4 regions of the Caecibacter sp. AF58-12pH5A genome follow, and region 4 is predicted to be linked to each of the others. Evidence: riboswitches for the same ligand, from Rfam matches in the RefSeq annotation. Region 4 holds a riboswitch; each other region holds the start of a gene.

What was found. Region 4 has a riboswitch for FMN ahead of ribB (3,4-dihydroxy-2-butanone-4-phosphate synthase). Riboswitches for the same ligand answer to the same signal wherever they lie in the genome.
Region 1: linked by a shared signal. The riboswitch ahead of ribD (bifunctional diaminohydroxyphosphoribosylaminopyrimidine deaminase/5-amino-6-(5-phosphoribosylamino)uracil reductase RibD) and the one ahead of ribB (3,4-dihydroxy-2-butanone-4-phosphate synthase) in region 4 are both predicted to bind FMN.
Region 2: linked by a shared signal. The riboswitch ahead of PGX44_RS08290 (bifunctional 3,4-dihydroxy-2-butanone-4-phosphate synthase/GTP cyclohydrolase II) and the one ahead of ribB (3,4-dihydroxy-2-butanone-4-phosphate synthase) in region 4 are both predicted to bind FMN.
Region 3: linked by a shared signal. The riboswitch ahead of PGX44_RS00620 (FGGY-family carbohydrate kinase) and the one ahead of ribB (3,4-dihydroxy-2-butanone-4-phosphate synthase) in region 4 are both predicted to bind FMN.

The regions. Positions count from the first base shown of each region.
Region 1 covers NZ_JAQDBC010000010.1:23,548-29,265, forward strand. Annotated here, with positions in the region: gene pknB (Stk1 family PASTA domain-containing Ser/Thr kinase) at 1-1,138, shown strand, start outside; gene rsgA (ribosome small subunit-dependent GTPase A) at 1,166-2,032, shown strand; gene rpe (ribulose-phosphate 3-epimerase) at 2,026-2,670, shown strand; FMN riboswitch at 2,743-2,876, shown strand; gene ribD (bifunctional diaminohydroxyphosphoribosylaminopyrimidine deaminase/5-amino-6-(5-phosphoribosylamino)uracil reductase RibD) at 2,973-4,109, shown strand; gene PGX44_RS06410 (riboflavin synthase) at 4,090-4,731, shown strand; gene ribH (6,7-dimethyl-8-ribityllumazine synthase) at 4,761-5,225, shown strand; gene PGX44_RS06420 (Zn-dependent hydrolase) at 5,294-5,718, shown strand, end outside.
Region 2 covers NZ_JAQDBC010000016.1:24,995-30,712, forward strand. Annotated here, with positions in the region: gene PGX44_RS08270 (FAD:protein FMN transferase) at 1-288, shown strand, start outside; gene PGX44_RS08275 (Lrp/AsnC family transcriptional regulator) at 459-908, shown strand; gene PGX44_RS08280 (ATP-binding protein) at 846-1,724, opposite strand; gene PGX44_RS08285 (Crp/Fnr family transcriptional regulator) at 1,868-2,536, shown strand; gene PGX44_RS08290 (bifunctional 3,4-dihydroxy-2-butanone-4-phosphate synthase/GTP cyclohydrolase II) at 2,582-3,799, opposite strand; FMN riboswitch at 3,892-4,007, opposite strand; gene PGX44_RS08295 (FAD-binding oxidoreductase) at 4,058-5,461, opposite strand; gene PGX44_RS08300 (FtsB family cell division protein) at 5,695-5,718, shown strand, end outside.
Region 3 covers NZ_JAQDBC010000001.1:119,398-125,115, reverse strand. Annotated here, with positions in the region: gene PGX44_RS00640 (PolC-type DNA polymerase III) at 1-122, shown strand, start outside; gene PGX44_RS00635 (YerC/YecD family TrpR-related protein) at 248-580, shown strand; gene mscL (large conductance mechanosensitive channel protein MscL) at 656-1,102, shown strand; gene PGX44_RS00625 (hypothetical protein) at 1,243-1,776, shown strand; FMN riboswitch at 1,838-1,974, shown strand; gene PGX44_RS00620 (FGGY-family carbohydrate kinase) at 2,069-3,595, shown strand; gene PGX44_RS00615 (3-hydroxybutyryl-CoA dehydrogenase) at 3,984-4,841, shown strand; gene PGX44_RS00610 (enoyl-CoA hydratase-related protein) at 4,877-5,659, shown strand.
Region 4 covers NZ_JAQDBC010000004.1:72,632-78,349, forward strand. Annotated here, with positions in the region: gene ilvD (dihydroxy-acid dehydratase) at 1-236, shown strand, start outside; gene pckA (phosphoenolpyruvate carboxykinase (ATP)) at 623-2,206, shown strand; gene PGX44_RS03325 (hypothetical protein) at 2,234-2,662, shown strand; gene ribB (3,4-dihydroxy-2-butanone-4-phosphate synthase) at 2,744-3,409, opposite strand; FMN riboswitch at 3,572-3,684, opposite strand; gene PGX44_RS03335 (transcriptional regulator GutM) at 3,768-4,193, opposite strand; gene PGX44_RS03340 (phosphohexomutase domain-containing protein) at 4,197-5,705, opposite strand.

The sequences.
Region 1 (5,718 bases), on a different contig from region 4:
ATCGGTGGGCGAAATGATGGCCGAACTACGCCTGGCCCAAGGCTTCGTCAATACCAATAAGGGCGCCATGCCCATTATTAAGAATAATTTTAATACCCAGAAAATACAGCCTCTCAAGGAACGGGAGGTAGAGAAGAAAAGGGGCATCTTTACGCGCTTTGTCGATTCTGTGAGCAATCACTCGAAGAAATCGATTATCATCGTCATGGCCGCCGTTTTCGTGGCTACCTTTGCGTGGGCCTTTTTCTCCTTTGGCAACTTCTGGAGCAACGAAGAAATCACTGTGCCTGACGTAACGGGCAAGCAGGTGGAAATAGCCAAGCATATTTTGAAGGACAAGAACCTCGACGTGTCTGTACGAGAGACGGAAAGCTCAGAGGTCCCCATAGGGGAAGTCATAAGCCAGACGCCGTCCGGCGGTTCTGTCGTCAAAGCCCAGCGTACGATCTATCTGACCGTCAGCAAGGGCAACAAGGGTGAAGAAGTCCTCGTACCGGACCTCAAAGGTCTCAGTCGTGACGAGGCGGAAAAGATTCTGAAGGAAATCGGTCTGGTCATTGGCAAGGTCACCTATGAGGAAAGCAGTACCTACGAAAACGGCCAAATCATCAGGCAGACGCCGAAATCACCGGATAAGGTAACGAAGGGGACGAAGGTTGACCTCGTCATTTGCCGTAAGAGTGAAGAAACGAAGACGACGAAGCCCTTACCGGATACATCGGGGATGACCCTCGATGCAGCCGTCAAGGCCCTGCAGGATGCGGGCTACCAGGTAGGTAACATTAACAACCTCGACAGCAGTAAGGATAAGAGCCAGGCCAAGGTCACCAGCCAGAGCCAGTCCGGTGACACAGTCGACTTGAATGTCGAATACCCGGCCAGCGCTGCAGCCGATGCTAATGCCAATAATCAGGAACCGGCTGGAACGACCCATTCCGGTACGGTCAATATCAGCGTACCGTCCGGCGCGTCGAGCCAGCACGTACAGATCGTCGTTACCGATGATAACGGCTCGCGTGTCGTCTACGACCGCAACCAGTCCGGCGGCGACAGTATCAGCAAGTCTGTCAGCGGCGTCGGCAAGACACGGGTCAAAGTATACATCAACAATTCCCTGGTCCAGGACCAGTACATTTAACACCCTAGAGAGGTGCACAGGAGGAACATGACAAAAGGCAGGGTAATTAAGAATTACAACGGATTTTATTACGTAGATACAGGCGCGGCCAACCTGACGGAATGCCGTCGCCGGGGCAAGCTGAAGACGAAGATTCTCGTCGGCGACGAGCTGGAAATTACGGAGCTGGGTGACAACAAGGGCGTCATTGAAGGCCTCTTGCCACGGCGCAATGCTTTGCGGCGGCCGGCCATAGCCAATATCGACCAGATGTTTATCATCATGGCCGCCCAGTCACCGGATCCGAACTACTTTCTTCTCGACCAGATGCTCATGACCTGCGAATACGCCGGTATCCATCCTAAAGTCTGCTTCAACAAGTGCGACCTCAACCGTGACCGTGCCGAAGAGTACCGCGATTTCTATGCCAAATGCGGCTACGATGTGTATCTCGTTTCGGCCGCCACGGGCGACGGCATTGATGTCATCAAAGATCTCCTGCCCGGGCAGATGACTGCCTTCGGCGGCCCGTCCGGTGTCGGTAAATCGAGCCTCTTGGCCCGGATTCTCGGTCGTCCTCTGACGGTCGGCCGGGTGAGTGAAAAGATTGGCCGTGGCCGTCATACGACGCGCCATTCGGAAATCATGCTCCTCGATGAAGGCACGTATGTCGTCGATACGCCGGGCTTCAGTGCCCTCGAATTCGAACAGCTCGAGCCGCGCGAGCTCCTGCGCCTTTTCCCGGATTTGCTGGCCTACAGCGGCGGCTGCCGCTTTTCCTCGTGCCTGCACCGTAGTGAACCGGACTGCAGTGTCAAAGCAGCCCTGGTAGAGGGGAAAATCCAGCAGGAGCGGTACGACTCGTACTGCAAAGTACTCGACTCCATTTTAGAAAGGAAACGAAACTCATGGTAACTATTTGTCCCTCCCTCTTATCGGCTGATTTTTCCCGCCTGGCTGATGAAGTACAGGATATAGAAAAAGGCGGCGCCGACTGCCTGCACCTTGATCTCATGGACGGCCACTTTGTGCCGAACCTGACCTTTGGCGTACCTCTCGTAGCCAGCCTGCGATCCCATACCAAGCTGCCCTTTGATGCCCACCTCATGGTGGAACATCCGGAAACGTACATTGAAGACCTGGCCAAAGCCGGCGTCACGTACGTCACGGTCCATCAGGAAGCGTGCGTTCACTTGGACCGCGTCATCCAGCAGATTCATGAAGCCGGTATGAAGGCTGGTGTAGCCCTCAATCCGGCTACGCCTGTGAGCGCCTTGTCGTGCGTGGCCAGCCAGCTGGACATGATCCTCGTCATGAGCGTCAACCCTGGCTTTGGCGGCCAGAAATTCATTCCCTATGCTCTCGATAAGATCCGTGCTGCCCGGACACTCCTCGACCAGGCTGGCAATTGCCAGGCCGTTGTCGAAGTGGATGGCGGTGTCAACGCTAAGACCGTGGCTGCCGTCAAAGAAGCTGGTGCTGATTTCCTCGTCGCCGGTAGTGCTGTTTTCGGTGCGCCAGACCGGGCTGCCGCTATTGCCGCTTTACGCTGACCAGCTGATGACTTGTCATCATTCACTCCTTGTGATACAATTAACAATGTAAAAAATGAATACATACATAAAGATAGTCTTTGGGGCAAGGTGAGAAGGTGTAGGCTTTCAATTCCTGACCGGCGGTAAAGTCCGCTAACCCTCGCGGGGGTTGAACCGATGCAATTTCGGTACCGACAGTAAAGTCTGGATGGGAAAAGACAAGTACCTTTGTTTACTGTGCTCAAAAAGGCTATTGGCATGTACTGTTGCCCATAGCCTTTTTCTTATTGAATAAGAAAAAACGGAAAGGAAGGAAGAACGTGAAACCCATTGATTATATGCGGGAAGCCCTTTCACTGGCCCGGCTGGCCTTAGGCTACACCGCGCCCAATCCGGCCGTCGGCTGTGTTATCGTCAAAGACGGCGAAGTCGTCGGCCGAGGTTATCATCGTAAGGCCGGTACACCTCATGCTGAAGTATGGGCCTTGCGCGAAGCAGGGGACAAGGCTGAAGGCGCTACGGTCTACGTCACTCTCGAACCGTGTGCCCATTATGGCCGTACACCGCCGTGTGCGCGGACGCTCGTCGAACGCAAAGTCGGCAAGGTCGTCATGGCCATGCTTGATCCGAATCCCCTCGTAGCCGGCAAAGGGGCAGCCATCCTTCGCCAGGCCGGTATTCCCGTAGAGGTAGGACTTCTCTCGAAGGAAGCAGCCCGCTTGAACGAAGTATTTATCAAAAATATGATGGTCGAAAAGCCCTTCATTACGGCCAAATTGGCCCAAAGCCTGGACGGCCGTATTGCCTCGCGGACCGGCAAGTCCCAGTGGATTACGAACGACTGGGCCCGCAGCAAGGGCCATTACCTGCGTTCCATTTACGACGGTATCCTCGTCGGCATCAACACGATCATTACGGATAACCCGCTTCTTACGTGCCGTATCGAACGGGAAGCCCACGACGCGCCGCACCAGCCTGTACGCATTGTCCTCGATACGTACGGACGCATTCCCGAAACGGCTCTGGTCCTGACGGATAAGACGTCGCCCACTATCGTCGTCACGACGACCCTTTGCGATACAGACAAGATGCGCCGCCTCAAGGATATGGGAGCTCGCGTCATCCTGGCGCCCTTGGGCAGTGATGGCCACATCGATTTGCCGCAAATGCTCGACCTCCTTTGGCAGGAAAACATTCGCAGCATTCTCGTCGAAGGTGGTAGTACCGTTCAGGGCAGCTTCTTCGACCACAAGCTCGTCGATAAAATCTATGCTTTCCTGGGCAATAAGGTTATCGGCGGCACCGGTGCCTTGCCCTCTGTAGGCGGCGTCGGCGTAGATGAGCTGGGCGAATGCATGCCACTGGCGTATGACTCGGTCGAGCTCCACGATGGCAACATCCTGATTACAGCTTATAATACACAAAGGGAGGGTGCATATGTTCACTGGCATCATTGAGGAACTGGGCACCATCGGCGCTATGGATCGCCGGCCCGATTCCATCCGCCTGACAATTCAGGCAGAAAAAGTACTGGAAGGCACGCAGATTGGCGACAGTATTGCCGTCAACGGCGTCTGCCTTACCGTTACATCCCTGACAGACAAGGCCTTTACGGCCGATGTCATGCACGAAACGATGAACCGCTCGTCCTTGAGCGAAGTCTCGAGAGGCTCCCAGGTCAACCTGGAACGGGCCGTAGCCGTAGGCTCCCGCCTGGGCGGCCACATCGTCAGCGGCCATATTGATGGCACAGGCCACATTACGCGCATTGCCAACGACGGCATTGCCCGCCTCATTACCGTCGGTATTCCCAGCGATATGGCGCCGTTTATCGTCGAAAAAGGCTCCATTGCCATCGACGGCATCAGCCTTACCGTCGCTTCTGTCGGCCCGTCGCAGTTCACGGTGTCCATCATTCCGCACACTATGTCGAACACGACGCTGCTGACTAAACAACCCGGTTCCATTGTCAATCTGGAAACAGATGTGATAGGAAAATATATACACAATTTTACAGTAGGCTATAGTCATCAGGGGAGCACCCTGACGCTGGAAAAACTGCTGGAAAACGGATTTTAAATCCCTAATACGATAAGGAGAGTGTCATTATGGTACAAATTAAAGAAGGCAATTTAATAGGTTCTGGTATAAAGGTCGGCATCGTTGTCGCCCGTTTCAACGAATTCATCTGCAGCCGTCTCTTAGGCGGTGCGTACGACGCCTTGAAACGTCATGGCGTAGCCGAAGAAGATATTACGACGGCTTGGGTTCCGGGCTCCTTCGAAATCCCTTTGATCGCCCAGAAAATGGCTGAATCAAAAAAATACGATGCCGTAATCTGCCTCGGTGCAGTCATCCGCGGTGCTACGAGCCACTACGATCTCGTTTGCAACGAAGCTGCTAAGGGCGTAGCCCAGGTCAGCCTGAAATCCGGTATTCCTGTTCTCTTCGGCATTATTACGACGGAAAATATTGAACAGGCCATCGAACGGGCAGGCACAAAAGCCGGCAACAAAGGCTTTGACGTGGCTACCAGTGCCATCGAAATGGTCAACCTCATTCGCGAACTCTAAGAATTCCATAAAACGCGGCCACTGTGCCGCGTTTTTTTTACAAAATCACAACACGGGAGAATATACCTATGCTACAGATCAACGGACAACGGCTTTTGAACCATATACAAAGGTTGGGAACTATCGGTCACGACGGTCCGGCAAGCCGCACGCGCCTGGCCCTTTCCGATGCCGATAAGGAAGGACGCGACCTGGTCGTGACATGGATGCGCGAGCTCCAGCTTCGCATCGTCATCGACCAGGCAGGCAATATAACAGGAATTTGGGAAACAGCTGCAAACAAGGACCAGGCACCGGTTCTTACGGGCTCCCACATTGACACGGTCATCCACGCCGGCCCTTACGACGGTTGTCTGGGCGTCCTGGCTGGTCTCGAAGTGATTCAGACCTTACAGGAACAGGGCTTCCAGCCACGCCGTCCTTTGGGGGTCACGGTTTTTATGAACGAAGAAGGTGTCCGTTTCCAGCCGGACCTGGCCGGTTCTCTCGCCTT
Region 2 (5,718 bases), on a different contig from region 4:
GGCGTACGCTACCATCATATTTTCGATCCCCGTACGGGACGGCCGTCGCGTTCCGGTGTCATGAGCGACTCTGTCGTCATCGATGGCAGTGTGCCACACGCAGGCATGCTGAGTGATATGTTTACGACGATCATTTTTGTTTTGGGGCCGGAAAAGGGAATGGACTTCATCAATGGTATGGATGGTGTGGAAGGGGAGATCACCGGTGAGGACAACACCCTTTATATGACACCTGGATTTAAAAAACACTTTTCTGATATGAATGGAGATTTTCATCTGGCACAATAAATCTATTTTAGAAAAATATGCCCCTGATTCTTGGTGTATAAGCGAGCAAAAATAAAGGAATTCAATAAAATCTAAATTATATATTTACATTTCCTTTAGAATGTAAGATAATATACCTATACATTAAGTAGAAGAATATACAATTTAAATTGTAAGGGGATGTTACCTGAATGGATCATATTGATGAAAAGATACTGACTATCTTAAAAAAAAACGGCAAGGCCTCGGCGACGGAAATCAGTCGTGTTGTAGGACTCTCTATACCGGCAGTATCAGAACGTATCCGCAAGATGGAACACAACGGCATTATTGAAGGCTATGGTGCTAAGATCAGCCGCCGTAAGACTGGCTACAACGTAACCGCCTTTATTATGGTAAACTTAGAACGATCCGGTGATGTAGAGGAATTCCGTCAAAAGATTGTAGAATTTCAGCAGGTGCTGGAGTGTCATCACGTAGTAGGTGCTTTTGATTATCTCTTGAAAGTGCTCGTAAAGACGCCGGACGATTTGGAACATTTCTTAATGGATGAATTGAATGAAATCCCCACGGTGGCTTCATCTCAAACATTTATGTGTCTTTCTACGCTGAAAGAAGAATGGAATGTAGAAATACCGTAAGGTAAAATAAAAAAGACGAACCGGTATTTCGGTTCGTCTTTTTAACATACCCGTATCAGGCATCGAGGATCTTGCCATCGAGAGAAATGGTAACGACCTGCCAGGGAATGAACTTGCCGCTGTTCTGCAGGGCTTTTTTCCAGCCATTTCCAGGCCGCCGCAGCAAGGAACTTCCATGCGGACAATGGTAACATCTTTAATATTATTGCTCTTGATGATTTCCGTCAATTTTTCAGAATAGTCCACGCTATCCAGCTTCGGGCAGCCTACGAGGGTAATCCGGTTACGGATGAAATCGTCGTGGAAACGTGCATAGGCATAGGCTGTGCAATCTGCTGCAATGAGGAGACGGGCACCGTCGAAGTAAGGCGCATGGACCGGTACGAGTTTGATCTGGACAGGCCATTGCTGCAATTGGGATACGCTGGCACCCGGAGCTGCTGTAGCTGCCGCTGCCGGTACTTCGTGCTGCAGCGTGCGCATATTGCTGCCGGGGCAACCGCCAGCCGGGGCTGCCGGTTGGTGGAGTACGCGGGAGCGGCTGCCGGGACAGCCACCGGCCGGTGCTTTAAGGCCCCGTTCCTTCATGTGAACAGCTACGGCATCGGCATCATAAGCAGCTGCTTCGCGTTCTTCAAAGGTAATGGCTCCTGTAGGGCAATGGGGCAGACAGTCACCCAGGCCATCACAATAATCATCACGCAGCAACTGGGCTTTACCATTTACCATGCCAATGGCACCTTCATGACAGGCTTTGGCGCAGAGGCCGCAGCCGTTACATTTTTCTTGATCAATATGAATAATTTTCCGTTTCATCGTACATCCTCCCTCTCAGACGCAGTACTCATAATCAGGCTTGGTTCTTTTATATTACAGGCCGTACCTGTTTCTGTTGATGTAGTAAGTATAGTATGAAACGACGTAATTTGCTGTTGTACAAACAACAACGAGGTGAAACAATGGAAAAATATGTACAAGTATTACAAAAGACAGCACTTTTCCAGGATATAGAACCGGGAGACATCGTGCAAATGCTGCGGGATATGGGCAGCCATCGCCATAGCTATGAAAAAGGGAGTTTTGTCTTTTATGCAGGCGATGAAGTAAATTCCATCGGTATCGTCCTCAGCGGGACGGTCCACATTGTACAGGAAGACTATTGGGGAAACCGCAATATCCTGACAGCCGTTTCGGCCGGAGGCATGTTTGCTGAAGCCTTTGCCTGTCTGCGTGGTGTCCGTTCAGCCGTCGATGTAGTCGTCATGGAAAAGTGTGAAATACTTTTTATCGATATCAACCGGATTCTGCAGGCCGGCGTGGCCTTTACGAAAGCGCAGGAGGCCTTCGCAGCGAATCTCCTCGGCGTACTGGCTAGTAAGAATATGATCCTTACCAAGAAAATCCGCTATATGTCCCAGCGTTCTACGCGTAAGAAGCTCATGGTTTATCTTTCTGATGAAGCAAAAAAACGTGGGAAAGATACGTTTTCTATCAATTTTAACCGGCAGCAGCTGGCTGATTTCCTTTCTGTAGACCGGTCAGCCATGTCCGCTGAGCTGAGCCGTATGAAACGTGACGGGCTCATCGATTACAACCGCGAATGGTTTACCTTATTGAGTGAAGAGTAACCGAAATGCCAAAAGGCTGCCTGCAGGCAGCCTTTTTCAATACATTCATTTTAAGTGGGGGAGAATGTGTCCCATTTTGTTTTTCTTTGTTTCCAGGTAAAATTCATCGAATTTTTGCGGTGCCATTTCGATCGGTACGCGTTCGACGATTTCTACGCCAAAGCCTTCGAGACCATAAATCTTCAGGGGATTGTTGGTAAGCAGCCGCAATTCCCGGGCTCCCAGGTCCTGGAGAATTTGGGCGCCAATCCAATATTCGCGCAAATCCGGCGCAAACCCCAGCTTTTCATTGGCTTCTACTGTATCGTAGCCTTGTTCCTGTAAGGCATAGGCCTTTAGTTTATTGATCAGACCGATACCACGGCCTTCCTGCCGCATATAGAGGAGAATACCGCGGCCTTCTTTATTGATCTGCGTCAGCGCTGCGGCTAACTGTTCACCGCAATCACAACGGCACGAGCCGAAAACGTCGCCCGTCAGGCATTCGGAATGGACGCGGCAGAGGATGTTTTTGCCGTCTCCAATGTCCCCTTTGACGAGAGCTACATGATGTTCGCCTGTGAGATCGTTGATAAAGCCATAAATCTTAAACTCGCCGAACTTGGTCGGCATGGCAGCAGCGGCTTCGCGGATGACATGCTTGTCGTGACGGCGGCAATAATTCTGCAAATCGTGGATCGTAATGAATTTCAGATGATGCGTTTCGGCCAGTTTCCAGAGGCCGTCAGCGTGCATGATTTCACCGCGGTCGTCCAGAATTTCGCAGCAGACGCCGACCTGCTTCAAACCGGCCAGGCGCAGGAGATCGAGCGTTGCCTCCGTGTGTCCGTTTCGCCGCAGTACACCGCCTCTGACACCGACGAGGGGAAAGAGGTGGCCCGGGCGGGTAAAGCTCGTTGGTGTCGCTTCATCTGACGCGGCCAGGCGGATTGTACGGGCCCGGTCTTCTGCTGTAATGCCCGATTCGACGTCGGCAGCATCGATAGAAATAGTGAAGGCCGTGTGATTGTTATTCTTATTATCACTGACCATCTGCGGCAGGCCCAATTTATACACGTATTCCTGGCTGACAGGCAGGCAGATCAGGCCCTTGGCATTGGTGAGCATAAAGTTGATATTTTCCGGCGTGCAGAACTGGGCAGCGCAGACAAAGTTGCCTTCGTCTTCCCGTTCGGGATCGTCTGCAACGATGACAATCTGGCCAGCCTGCAAGGCCTCGATAGCTTCTTCGATGGTATTGTGTTTCTTTTCGTTTGTATCCATGTACAGAACCTCCTACATATATAAAAGCCCTGATCACCATAGGTGTTCAGGGCTTTCCAGTAACAAAGATCACGACAGGCAAAACACTGCCGGATATCTTCATTCATCCAGACTGTACTGTCGGTTTTGGAATTGCACCAAATCGTACACTTGCGTGTTCGCGGACTTTACCGCCGGTCGGGGATTACACCCTGCCCTTGAAGATTACTTTATTATACCTGTAAATGGGCGTGAAGTAAAGGGGAGGGCCCGTCTGTTTTATTCTACATCAAAAATTTTACCGGGATTGAGGATGTTATTCGGATCTAAGGCTTTTTTGACGGCGCGCATCATTTCCAGTTCATCCGGGTTGGTGAATTCTTCCATCAGGGCCTTTCGCTTGCTGCCAATGCCGTGTTCGCCGGACAGACGGCCGCCGAGCTGGTAGATTAAGGTATACAGCTCCTGTTGGTTGGCGTCTACGTGCTCCTGCCATGCTTCGTACGTCAGGTCCGGATTTTTTAGGATATTGAGGTGAATATTGCCATCGCCGGCATGGCTGGCAATGCGCGTAATAAGATTGTATTTTTGGGCAAGGGCCAAAATGGCATCGATGAGCTTCGGTTCCTGGTCGACGGGTACGACGACATCTTCCTTGCAGACAATCAGGCTTTCCGCCCGGACGGCTTCGGCAAAGGCCTTGCGGGCCTGCCAAATACGGGCCGAATCGGCGACGAGGACGGACGAAGCACCGTTTGCCGTACAGATTTCATCTAGGAGGACGGCCTTATCGTCCATATCGTCTTCACTGGTACCTTCTACTTCGACGATGAGATAATTGCCGCTGTCGCTGTCCTGCAATGTTTCGTGCAAATATTTCTCTACAGATTTAATGGTAATGTTGTCCATAAATTCGACGCACGTCGGTGTAATACCTGCTTTAATAATCTGAGTTACGACACCGATGGCCTGTTCTGTACTGGGGAAGATGGCCAGCAGGTCCAGTTTATGCTGGGGCTTGGGCAGGAGCTTCAGCGTGGCCTGTGTGATAATCCCCAGGGTGCCTTCTGAGCCGATGATCAGCTGGTCCAGGCAATAGCCTGTAGACTGCTTCTGTAAGCGCGCCCCCAGGCGGACGATTTTTCCTGTAGGGTTGACGACTTCTACGGCATAGACCTGGTTACGCGTCGTGCCGTATTTGACAGCCCGGTTGCCACCGGCGTTGGTGGCAATATTGCCGCCAATGAAACAGGAATCACCGCTGCAGGGGTCACCCGCATAAAAAAGCCCCTTGGCTTCTACTTCTTTTTGCAGGTCAGCCGTGCGAACGCCCGGTTCTACTACGGCGTAGAGGGCATCTTCGTTGATTTCCAGAATGCGGTTCATTTTTTCCAGGGAGAGGACGACACCGCCGTAGATCGGGACGGCGCCACAGGCCAGTCCCGTGCCGGCGCCACGGGGGACGACGGGAAAATGATATTCGTTAGCCAGGCCGATGACGGCAGCTGCCTGGTCCGCCGTTTCCACCAAAACGACGGCTTCCGGCAGATGATGGTACGCCGGATCGGTGACTTCATCGTGGCTGTAAGGCTCCAGCCGTTCCGGATCGGTGAGAACGTTTTTAGGTCCTGCAATCCGGACCAATTGGGCGAGTATATCAGGGGTAAGTGGTGAATAAGGCATGAATATTCCTCCTCAGACTAGCAGAATTTGGCAAAACACAGTATAGGCCTTATTATAAGAGAGAAACGGAGGATTTTAAAGGGGCATTCGCAAACCTGGCCCTAAAAAGCCCGGTCAGGTGAAGTTTTTGCTGTGACGGCAGAGAAATAACCCAAAGAGGCCTTTATCTTACGATAAAATAAAGGTATACTATGGGTTAGGTCTTACTTTTTCAAAGGAGTTGAGCGTACGTAGTGAAACGAACAAAGCAACAGCGT
Region 3 (5,718 bases), on a different contig from region 4:
CATCCAAAGCGGACCTCAAGCTGCGCGGTAAAGTAGGCAAGACCATGCTGGACCTGATGAGCGAATATGGCTGCCTCGGTGATTTGCCTGAAGACGAACTGCTCGATCTCTTTGCTATGTAAGGAAGTGGTGCCGGACCTTGTGTCCGGCCCTTCCTTTTTCAGGTATCGACAGGAGACCCGTTCTGAGCTATAATAAAGAGAAAAGATTTACTATGTTAAAGCATGAAAGTAAACGAGGTGTCCATATGGCAGTCAATGAAAAACTGAGAGATCATCTGCATGACCAGCTTTTTGCAGCAGTATTGGAGCTCCAGTCCATAGATGAATGTTACGAGTTTTTTGAAGATATTTGCACGATTCAGGAAATGCGGGCCATTGCTGTGCGCCTGGAAGTAGCGCGCATGCTCAAGGCCGGCGATATTTACGAAGACATCGTCAAACAGACCGGCGCCAGTACGGCAACCATCAGCCGTATCAAACGGTGCCTCAATTATGGCAGCGGTGGTTATGGGAAAATCCTCGACCGCATGGCGAAAAAGAATCCTGACTTGTTAAAAATCGGTATTAAGAAGAAATAAGCATTGCAATTTAAAATGAGATATTGTACGATAAGGAGAGAATCATTTTAAATTATAATGTTAGGAGTGATGGACATGGGATTTTTTAAAGAATTTAAAGAGTTTGCCATGCGCGGCAGCGTCATTGATATGGCCGTCGGCGTTGTTATTGGCGGTGCTTTTGGCAAAATCGTCACATCCCTGGTTAATGATATCATTATGCCTCCTATTGGTGTTCTTCTCGGTGGTATCGATTTCTCGGATTTCTTTATTCCCCTCAGCTTGACCCAGCATGTAGAAACGCTGGCCGATGCTAAAGCGGCAGGTATTCCTGTCATTGCCTATGGGTCGTTTATCAACGTATTGATCGAATTCCTGATCATAGCCTTTGCTATCTTTCTCGTTATCAAACAGATCAATCGCATGCGTCCGGCCCCGGCACCCGCTCCGGAACCGCGTCTTTGCCCATACTGTAAACAGCCTGTAGCCGATGACGCTACACGCTGCCCCCATTGCACCAGCGAACTGCCGCCGCTTCAGTAAGCGCGGTACACTAAGAGCTCCCGGCTTTTCCGGGAGTTCTTTTAAGTTACAGACTATTAATAAAACCTATTAGAAAATAAATCATATACAGAGAGGAGACAGACACGGTGGTCCCTTAGGGCCGCGCGCTGTCAAAGTCTATGAAAGCGAAGATAGGCATTACCATTTTTGGCAGCGGAGACGTAGATATTCTCCGCAATTCCATTCACGAGGATTTATGGCGGGATTACCGCTTTTTCTTTAAGAAAGCCGCTGCTCACGCAGCCAAGGGACACAAGAAAAATAAACTCCTGGCCCAGCGCTATGAACGGGCAGCAGCTATGTCCTTATATACCTTTTTTACGAGTGTCGTCATGACCTGGCTCTCCCGCCTGGGGCAGAGTGAAGACGTGCGCTCTGTACCATCCCTGTGCACCCTCTACGACGTACTTATGCGGGCTGTTTTTGGTACGGCTGCCCATACAGAATTTACCCATCTTCGCGCCCTTTTGTGCCGTTACGACCAAAACGTACCGGCCCTCCTGGAAAATCTCAACGAAGACAGCTTGCAGGACATGGAAGACAGTATCTGCGAATTCCTCAGCTACATTGAAGGCAATTCAGACCTGCGCCGTTTTCCGCCGGTGGAAACGTCGACGACAGGCGTTATGGAAGAGCTCATGAGCCGCTTGTAATTTTACTTTATGCATGATATAATGTAATGCAAGTGTTTTGAAATACACAATCTATATATCGTTTAGTCTTTAGGGCATGGTGCGAAAGGGAATCCTTTCAATTCCTGACCGGCGGTGATAGTCCGCGACCTCCTGCAGGGGAGCCGAATCGATGCAATTTCGATACCGACAGTATAGTCTGGATGGGAAAAGACGAAAGCCGGGACAGGTGCAGACCGTCCGGGTATATTTCCTTTGACATGAAAAGACTGGCGATGCCAGTCTTTTTTTATTACAGAAAGAAGGCGCAGAATTGGAAAAAAAATATTATCTCGGCTTTGATGCCGGCACACAAAGCGTAAAGGTCGCCGTCTATGACGACCAGATGCAGGAAGTCGCCATGGCGACAGCCCAGACGACGCTCAACTATCCCCAGCCGGGCTGGGTGCAAATGGACGTAGGCGAATATTACCAGCTTATCAAGCAGTGCATGCGTGAATGCAGCCGCCAGATGGCCGCCAAGAATCTGGACGTACGTGGCGTACGGGCCATCATGGGTGACGGCATCATTTGCGGCATTGCCTGCGTCGATGCAGACGGCAACGCCATTACACCGTATATTAATTACCTCGATAGCCGTACAGCTGACGACGTAGAAGCAATGAAAGCGCAGCACCTGGCTATTTGGGGTGAAGAAACAGGCAATGCCGAACCAAACGTCATGTTTCCGGCCATGTTTGCCCGCTGGTTCCTGAAGAATTTACCTGAAGTGAAGGAAAAAGGCGTCAAGTTCGTCCACAACTGCCCGTACATCCTCATGCACCTGGCCGGTCTTTCCGGGGCCGATGCCTTCATCGACTGGGGCACCTTGTCGGGCTGGGGCCTGGGCTACAACGTCGTCTCCAAAGAGTGGTCGCCTAAGCAGCTGGAAATCCTGGGCATCGATAGGAAGTACTTGCCCCGCGTCGTCAAGCCGTGGGATATCATTGGCACGCTCTGCGCGGCTGACGCGGCCGAAACGGGTTTCCCCGCAGGCATTCCCATTTGTGCCGGAGCCGGTGATACGATGGAATCCATGATGGGCAGCGGCATCTTAGAAGCCGGCCGCGCCGTCGATGTAGCCGGTACGTGTGCCATGTTCTGCGTTGCTACGGACGGTATCATTCCGGAACTGTCATCGCCTGGTATGGGTCTCATCTTCAATTCCGGTACCCTGCCGGATACATATTTCTACTGGGGTATGGTACGTACAGGCGGCCTGGCCTTGCGCTGGTTTAAAGACAGCATTGCCCGCAAGGAAACGGACGATACGTATTACGGTGAAATGGACCGCCTCGCCAGCCGTCATCCTGCCGGCTGCGAAGGTGCCATGTTCATTCCGTACCTGACCGGAGGCAATGGCGAATTCCCGCACGTACGCGGTACCTTTACAGGCCTGACCCTCGATTCGGACCAAGGCGCTCTCTGGCGCTGCGTCCTCGAAGGTATTGGCTACGACTACATGGAAGTAACGGACCGCTACCGCGCAGCCGGTATCGACCTCAATCAGCTCACGGTCACTGAAGGGGGCAGCCGCGATGCCCTGTGGAACCAGATCAAGGCCGATATGCTTTCGACACACGTCCAGACCTTGCAGGTAGCCGGCGGGGCCGTGCCGACGAACTGCCTCGTCGCCGCCCGGGCCGTAGGCGATATTACGAATTTGAAGGCTGTCCTGCAGCAGCGTCTGGCCGTAAAAGACAGCTATGAACCTCATGCAGAACTGACGACCTTATACCGCAAGCAATATGAAAAACGCCGTCATATATTAGCGGCTCTCAATAGCACGGAAACGGTGTAAGAGTTCGTGAATGTGCACAAATTCACAAATAGGAACTGGTGTAATATAACCAGTTCCTATTTATTTTCATTCTAAAATGGTATAAAACGTTATAAATAGTACAAGCTACCTTGGCGGCCTAACAGAATATACGGAATCATCATAGAGTAGAAATAATCATTACACTAAGTCATAAACATCGATATATAAGTAAATAAAAAGCATAAATAATGCATTTTCTGCATATAGAAGCACAGAAATTTATAAAATATATCTATTTTTTAGTGGACTTTTTTTGCAAACGTGTTATACTATGAATGTAAGCAGTGCATCTTAATTATTGTCAAATGTGATTTTTTTTTGATCACAAAAGTGAAAAAAATCACGCTAATAAAAGGAGGAGTTTCACATGTTCAAAAAAGTAATGGTTATTGGTGCAGGCACAATGGGTTCCGGTATTGCTCAAGTATTCGCTGAACACGGCGTAGATGTAGTTCTTAACGATATCAAACAAGAATTCATCGACGGCGGCATGAAAAAAATTGACAAACAGCTGACGAAAAAAGTTTCCAAAGGCAAAATCACGGAAGACCAGAAAGCTGAAATCCTTGGCCATTTCGAAGGCATCGTAGAAATTACGGAAGAAAACATGAAAGACGTAGAACTGGTTGTTGAAGCAGCTATCGAAGACTACAAGATCAAGAGCCAGATCTTCAAAAACCTCGACGAAAAATGCCCGGCTAACACGATTCTCGCTTCCAACACATCTTCCTTGCCGATCACGAAAATTGCTACAGCTACAAACCGTCCGGACAAAGTTATCGGCATGCATTTCTTCAACCCGGCCCCTGTTATGAAACTGATCGAAGTTATTAAAGGCCTGGCTACTTCTGATGAAACCGTTAAGACGGTTGTCGACGCTGCTAAAGAATTGGGCAAAGAACCTGTTGAAGTTGCTGACTTCCCGGGCTTCGCTGCTAACCGTATCGTTGTTCCTATGCTGAACGAAGCTATCTATGCTTTGATGGAAGGCGTAGCTACAAGAGAAGGTATCGACGCAGTTTGCAAACTCGGTTACAATCATCCAATGGGACCTTTGGCTCTGTGCGACCTCATCGGTAACGATGTTGTTCTCCACGTTATGGACGTTCTTTATGAAGGTTATGGCGATCCTAAATATCGTCCGTGCCCGCTTCTCCGTAAATATGTTGCAGCTGGCTACCTCGGCATGAAGACTGGTAAAGGCTTCTACGACTACAACAAATAATAGGCTGACAAGCATATTTAAGGAGGTCACATCATATGGAATTCGAAAACATCATTTTCAAAGTAGAAGACGGTATTGCTACCTTAACGATCAATCGCCCGAAGGCTTTGAACGCTCTCAATAAAGCAACTGTAGAAGATATCGAAAAAGCTGTTGACTACATTGCTGAAAGCAAAGACATCCAGGTTGTTATCATTACCGGTGCTGGTGAAAAATCCTTCGTTGCTGGTGCTGATATCAAAGAAATGGCTAACTATGGCCCGGCTGAAAGCGGCAAATGGGCTGCTTATGGCGCAGGCGTCATTACGAAGATCGAAAAATTACCGCAGCCTGTTATCGCTGCAGTAAACGGCTTCGCTCTGGGCGGCGGCTGCGAAATCTCCATGGCTGCTGATTTCCGGTATTGCTCCGAAAACGCTATCTTTGGCCAGCCTGAAGTAGGCCTCGGTATTATCCCTGGCTTCGGCGGCACACAGCGTTTGGCCCGCCTCGTTGGCCTTGGTATGGCTAAAGAAATCATTTACAGCTCTAAGAACATCAAAGCTGATGAAGCCCTGCGTATTGGCCTCGTCAATAAAGTTGTTCCGCAGGCTGAATTGATGCCGGCTGCTATCAAAGCTGCTAAGAAAATCATGGCTCAGGGACCTGTAGCCGTTCAGATCGCTAAAAAAGCTATCAACAACGGTATCAATGCAGATATCATTACGGGCCTTGCTTTCGAAAGCAACGTCTTTGGCCTTTGCTTCGCAACGGCTGACCAGAAGGAAGGCATGAAAGCCTTCATGGAAAAACGTAAACCTGAATTTACGGGTAAATAAGGTTTACCTCATTTCACTGTGATTCCTAGTCATAGGGATTTCTCCTTAATTGGGTACGG
Region 4 (5,718 bases):
GCATCGGCCATATCTCGCCGGAAGCCATGGAAGGCGGTCCTCTGGCCCTGGTCCACGATGGCGATACGATTGCCATCGATATTCCCCAGCGTAAGCTCGAGCTTCTCGTTAGCGACGACGAGCTGGCCAGACGCAAGGCTGCGTGGCAGCAGCCTGAACCAAAAGTAAAGACAGGCTACTTATCACGCTATGCCCGCCTGGTTACTTCAGCCAATACGGGTGCTGTTATGAAATAACACAGACCTGACCAAAACGCCTCCGCCCCTGCTTATCGTGCAGGGCAGGAGGCGTTTTAATTCTTCCCATATAAAACATTTAATTATGAAGTGCATTATTACAATAGCACAAGAGGAAACCATTCTCATTTAGTTATAATACATACTCTTTTACATTCACATTCGCTATAAATAAACCATCATATATCTCTTCTATTTACCATATGAGTAGAGTATAATAGTCTTATACATCTATTATTATATGCTATTTATTATATTGTACATCATTAAAACAACATATTTCATTGAATAGGCTAGCGAATCCGATTATAATACAAGTAGTTTTCGCATGCTATGATAATCAAATGAGATACTAAGCAGCATATGAATAAGGGGAGAGATAGACTATGGAAACATTTTCCTTGGAACAAAGCGGCATTATCAACGCCAAAGCAATTTATCGGAATTTAAGCTCCGCCTGTCTCACAGAAGCAGCATTAGCACGCGGTGAAGGCATCCTCAGTGATACAGGGGCCTTAGTCGTACGGACCGGTACATTCACAGGCCGGTCGCCAAAGGACAAGTTCATCGTCGATACACCAGGGGTTCACGACGAAATCGCCTGGGGCAGCGTCAACCGGCCCATTACGCGGGCAGCCTTTAAAGCCCTGCGCAGCAAAGCCGTCTCCTATTTACAGAACCGGGAGCTCTTCGTCTTCGACGGCTTTGCCGGCGCCGACCCGGTACATCGGAAAAAATTCCGTATCATCAATGAGCTGGCCAGTGAAAACCTCTTCATTCATAATTTGCTGATCCGGCCTACCGAAGCAGAGCTGGATCAGTATGGCAAACCGGATTTCACCATCATCGCCGCACCGGGCTTCAAATGTGATCCTGAAATTGACGGCGTCCATTCGGAAGCGGCCATCCTCATTGACTATGAAGCCCACGAGATCCTCATCGTAGGCACACGCTATGCCGGTGAAATCAAAAAGAGCGTCTTCTCGGTCATGAATTATCTCATGCCCAAGGAAGGGGTCCTGCCCATGCACTGCTCAGCCAACATGGATCCTGTAACAAAGGAAACGGCTATTTTCTTCGGCCTTTCCGGTACGGGCAAGACAACCTTGTCGGCTGACCCGGAGCGCCTCCTTATTGGCGACGATGAACACGGCTGGTCCCCTGAAGGGGTCTTTAATTTCGAAGGCGGTTGCTACGCTAAGTGCATCAACCTCGATCCTGAACGGGAGCCGGAAGTGTATGATGCCATTAAAGCCGGTACGCTTGTAGAGAATGTTATTCTCGACGCGCAGACGCGCAAACCGGATTATGCCGATAAAACCTTGACAGAAAACACACGGGCAGGCTATCCTATTACATATATTGCCAATGCGGAAATGTCCGGCCTGGGCGGTACTCCTTCTGTCGTTATTTTTCTTACAGCTGACAGCTTCGGCGTGTTGCCGCCTATCTCCCGGTTAAGCAAAGAAGCGGCCATGTATCATTTTGTTACAGGCTTTACTTCGAAGGTAGCCGGTACGGAACAGAACATTACGGAACCGGTACCGACCTTCTCCACCCTCTTTGGCGAGCCTTTCATGCCTTTGCATCCCCAGATTTACGCCCATATGCTGGGCGAACGGATTGTAGCCCATAATACGACGGTCTATCTGGTCAACACGGGCTGGACCGGCGGCCCCTATGGAACAGGCAGCCGTATCGCTCTGAAATATACACGGGCTATGATTACTGCTGCCCTGAATGGCAGCCTAAAAGAATCTGTCTATGTGCATAACGACCGCTTCAACGTAGATATTCCCCAGACCTGCCCGAACGTGCCGGAAAAACTCCTGAACCCCCGCGCAACCTGGGCAGACCCGGCAGCCTATGATGCCATGGCCGTTAAGGTAGCGAAGCTGTTCTACGATAACTTCCATACGAAATATCCCCGTATTCGTGAAGATATCCTGAACGCCGGACCACGGCCATGATTTATCACTCACTGAAGGAGGCATTCCATGAAAAAGCAACTCGTTGTAGCCATGACAGCCGCATCCCTCTTGGGCTTTTGCGGCGGTACAGCTGTACAGGCCTTTGACCTGGGATCCATTTTAAAGGTTGGCGGTGTTTCCGTTCTCGTTTCCAAATACGGAGACCAGATCAACACCTTCCTGAACAAATTACTCATGAAAAACGGTGTCGGCACGGATTATGCCACAAAGGTCGTTCCCATTATCAGCGGCGGTACAGGCAAATATATCGGTGCTGTCCAGGTCGTCGGACCGACGGCACAGGTCGATAAGGTAAAGGCTGTCGCCCAAATTGAAGCCAGCTTCAATGGCATTGCCCGGGCTAACGCCCTTATTCCTGTCGAATCCTTAGACGTGACAAACATGAGCCGTGTCCAAGGCGTCGGCGTTTCTGCTACGATCGATTTGAAATTCTAAACAGGACATAGTGAAAAGGGAGCTTCTCTCCTGCTACAGGCAGGAAGGAGCTCCCTTTTCACGTGCAGGCGTCTATGCCGCTTAGACCTGAGCCGGTGCCGGTACATCTGCCGGCACGTCGCCTTGCACTTCTGTACGGCGGCGGTACGCAGCGAGATCCGCTACGGTAATAAAGGTCAAGCCATAGGCCTTGGCAAATTGCATGAGTTCCGGTGTACGGGCCATGGATCCGTCAGCACTCATGATTTCGCAGCAAATGCCGACAGGTGCAAGGCCGGCCAGACGGCACAGGTCGGTCGTCGTTTCCGTATGGCCCGTACGGCAGAGAACACCACCGGTCTTGCTGCGCAAAGGAAAGACATGACCAGGGCGGCGGAAATCCTCCGGTTTGGCCCGGCCGTCGGCACACATACGCATGGTGTGGGCCCGTTCACCGGCAGAAATTCCTGTGGTCGTATCGACATGATCGATAGAAACGGTAAAGGCCGTCTCATGGTTATCCGTATTTTTTTCTACCATAGGTCCCATGTGCAGGCGATCCAAAATAGCACCATCGCAGGGCATACAAATAAGACCCTTGGCATAAGTTGCCATGAAATTGACCGTTGCCTGCGTAGCCAGTTCGGCACTCATGATGAGATCGCCTTCATTTTCCCGGTCCGCATCATCTGTGACCAATACCATCTTGCCCGCCTTGATGTCGCGGATTGCCTCTTCAATCGTGCCAAACGTAAATTCGTTGTTCATGTTTTGTTCCTCCTAATGAAATAGTTTCTTTCATGGAAGATCTATTGGGTGGGGACTATGTTGTACCTGTAAGGTTTCATACCGAAAACGCGTAACCTTTCCCTTTTTGTGCGGTAAAAAAGCCGTGCACACAAAAAGGGCGCACGGCAAAACTACGTTTTCTGCTGTCTTTTCTCATCCAGACTATACTGTCGGTACCGGAATTGCACCGGTTCATGCTTGCGCTCGCGGACTCTACCGCCGGTAGGGAATTACACCCCGCCCCAAAGACAATAAATCATATGAAATTTTCTATAGTATAGCACATGCCTTCTGATTTGTAACTATCTATGTCAAAATAGCATCGTTCAGCGTAAAACTATACTTTTTCCAGCTGGCTGTTTTCTTCTTGCCGGGCAGCGGCTTCCTTTTGCAACCGTCCGATCAGCGCATCAGCAGCCTGCTCATAGCTCTTATACTTCTTGCGCTTCTTAGCCGGATACGTACTGAGCTCGTTCTTGAAATCGTATATGGTCCGGCCGTAAAGGTCCGGCCTTTCCCGGAAGCGGCTAAAAATCGTCATCCCCTGCATCGTTTCAGCGCCTACAATGGTGCCATCACCACTGCAGGCCAGGAGGACGATGGTCCCCGGTCCCAAACGACGGCGGCCACCGCCAATGCCCACATAGCCACGCCGCCGCAGACGGCTTACAGCCTGACGATAGGCCCGTACCTGTAAGCGCACGCCTACAGCCTGCATGACCATGAGCATAAAGAAGAGGGCAAAGAGCCATTCTTTCTGCATAGCTTACACATCCAGCACAGAAATATCCAGCTGATCAAAGCCCGTAAGCAGCTGGCGCAGGCTGGCTGTAATTTCTTGGCAGCCACCGGCTTCTTTGCTTTCAATATTGAGCGGCATATTGGGATCATGGAGAGACATCCGCAGGAGTGCCCAGCCTTGCGGGAACACAAGGCGCACGCCTTCATACGACGGCGTGGCTATTTGTATACCTGCCGCCTGTGCCCGTTCAGAGAACGCCTGGAGTACGTTTTTACCATATTCCCCGGCCTGATCTGCCGTAATTTTCAATCGGTATTCTACGCTTTCTGCCGGCTGCTTCAGTGCTGCAATCAGATCACCCAGCTCTTTCCCCTGCTGTTTAGCCTGGGCTGCAGCGATGATCAGGCGCACAGCCAGGAAAGCGCCGTCGTCGAGATAATAATTTTCCCGTAACGCGCCGTGACCCGATGTTTCAATAGCCAGCGGCGAAAGGGTGCCTTCTTCATTGAGGCGGATACATTCGTCAATAACGTTCTTGTAACCGCGCATATACCGGTGATGGACCAGATGGAGGGTCTGCGTCAGGAACTCTGTCAGCTCATCACTCGTGACAGAATCAGTAACAATAGTACTGCCCGGATAGTCCGGTGCCAGGATAGCAGCAATCATGGCAATCAGAGCATTGCGGTTCACTTCTTCCCCGTTGGACAAAACGGCACTCATGCGGTCGACATCGGTATCAAAAATGAGACCTAAATCAGCATGATTCTTTAATACGGCCGCGCGGATAGCCGCCATAGCCGCAGCGTTTTCCGGGTTTGGAATGTGATTGGGGAACATGCCGTCCGGTTCCAGGAATTGGCTGCCCGTCGTGTCAGCACCAAGGACATCCAGGACATCTGTAACGAAGAAGCCGCCACTGCCATTGCCGGCATCGACGACGATATGCATCCCCTGCAAGGGCTTCTCTTCTACAGGCACGCCCAGCCGCATGCTGATAGTCTGGCATAAGTGTTCAGCATACAATTCCATCAGATTTAACGCATGGACCTGGGCCAGATCCCCGTGCTGTTCCGGAAGGGCAGCCGCCTGAGCCAAAAGGGCACGGATATCCGTTTTTTCCAGGCCCCCTTCAACGGTAAAGAATTTCATGCCATTGCGGTTATACGGCAAGTGGCTGGCCGTCAGCATGATTGCCCCGTCCATCTGAGTCTGAGAAAAAACAATAGACATAAACATAGCCGGTGTGGACGCCAGGTCACACTTAAACACATCGGCTGCACAAGCCGTAAGACCAGAAAAGACAGCATCCTGCAAGAGCGATGCCGAAATACGGGAATCATGACCTACGGCAATCCGCAAGGCAGCCGGTTCTTTTCCTAGTTTTTTGGCAAGAAAGGAAACGAACGCAGCAGCAATCCGGTTTACGGCTTCCGGCGTCAGCGTCACGTCTTCACCAGGTACCCCGGCGACAGCAACGCCGCGAACATCACTGCCATTTTGCAGTTTCATCATTTCCATTTCAGTCATCATCATGTATATCCTC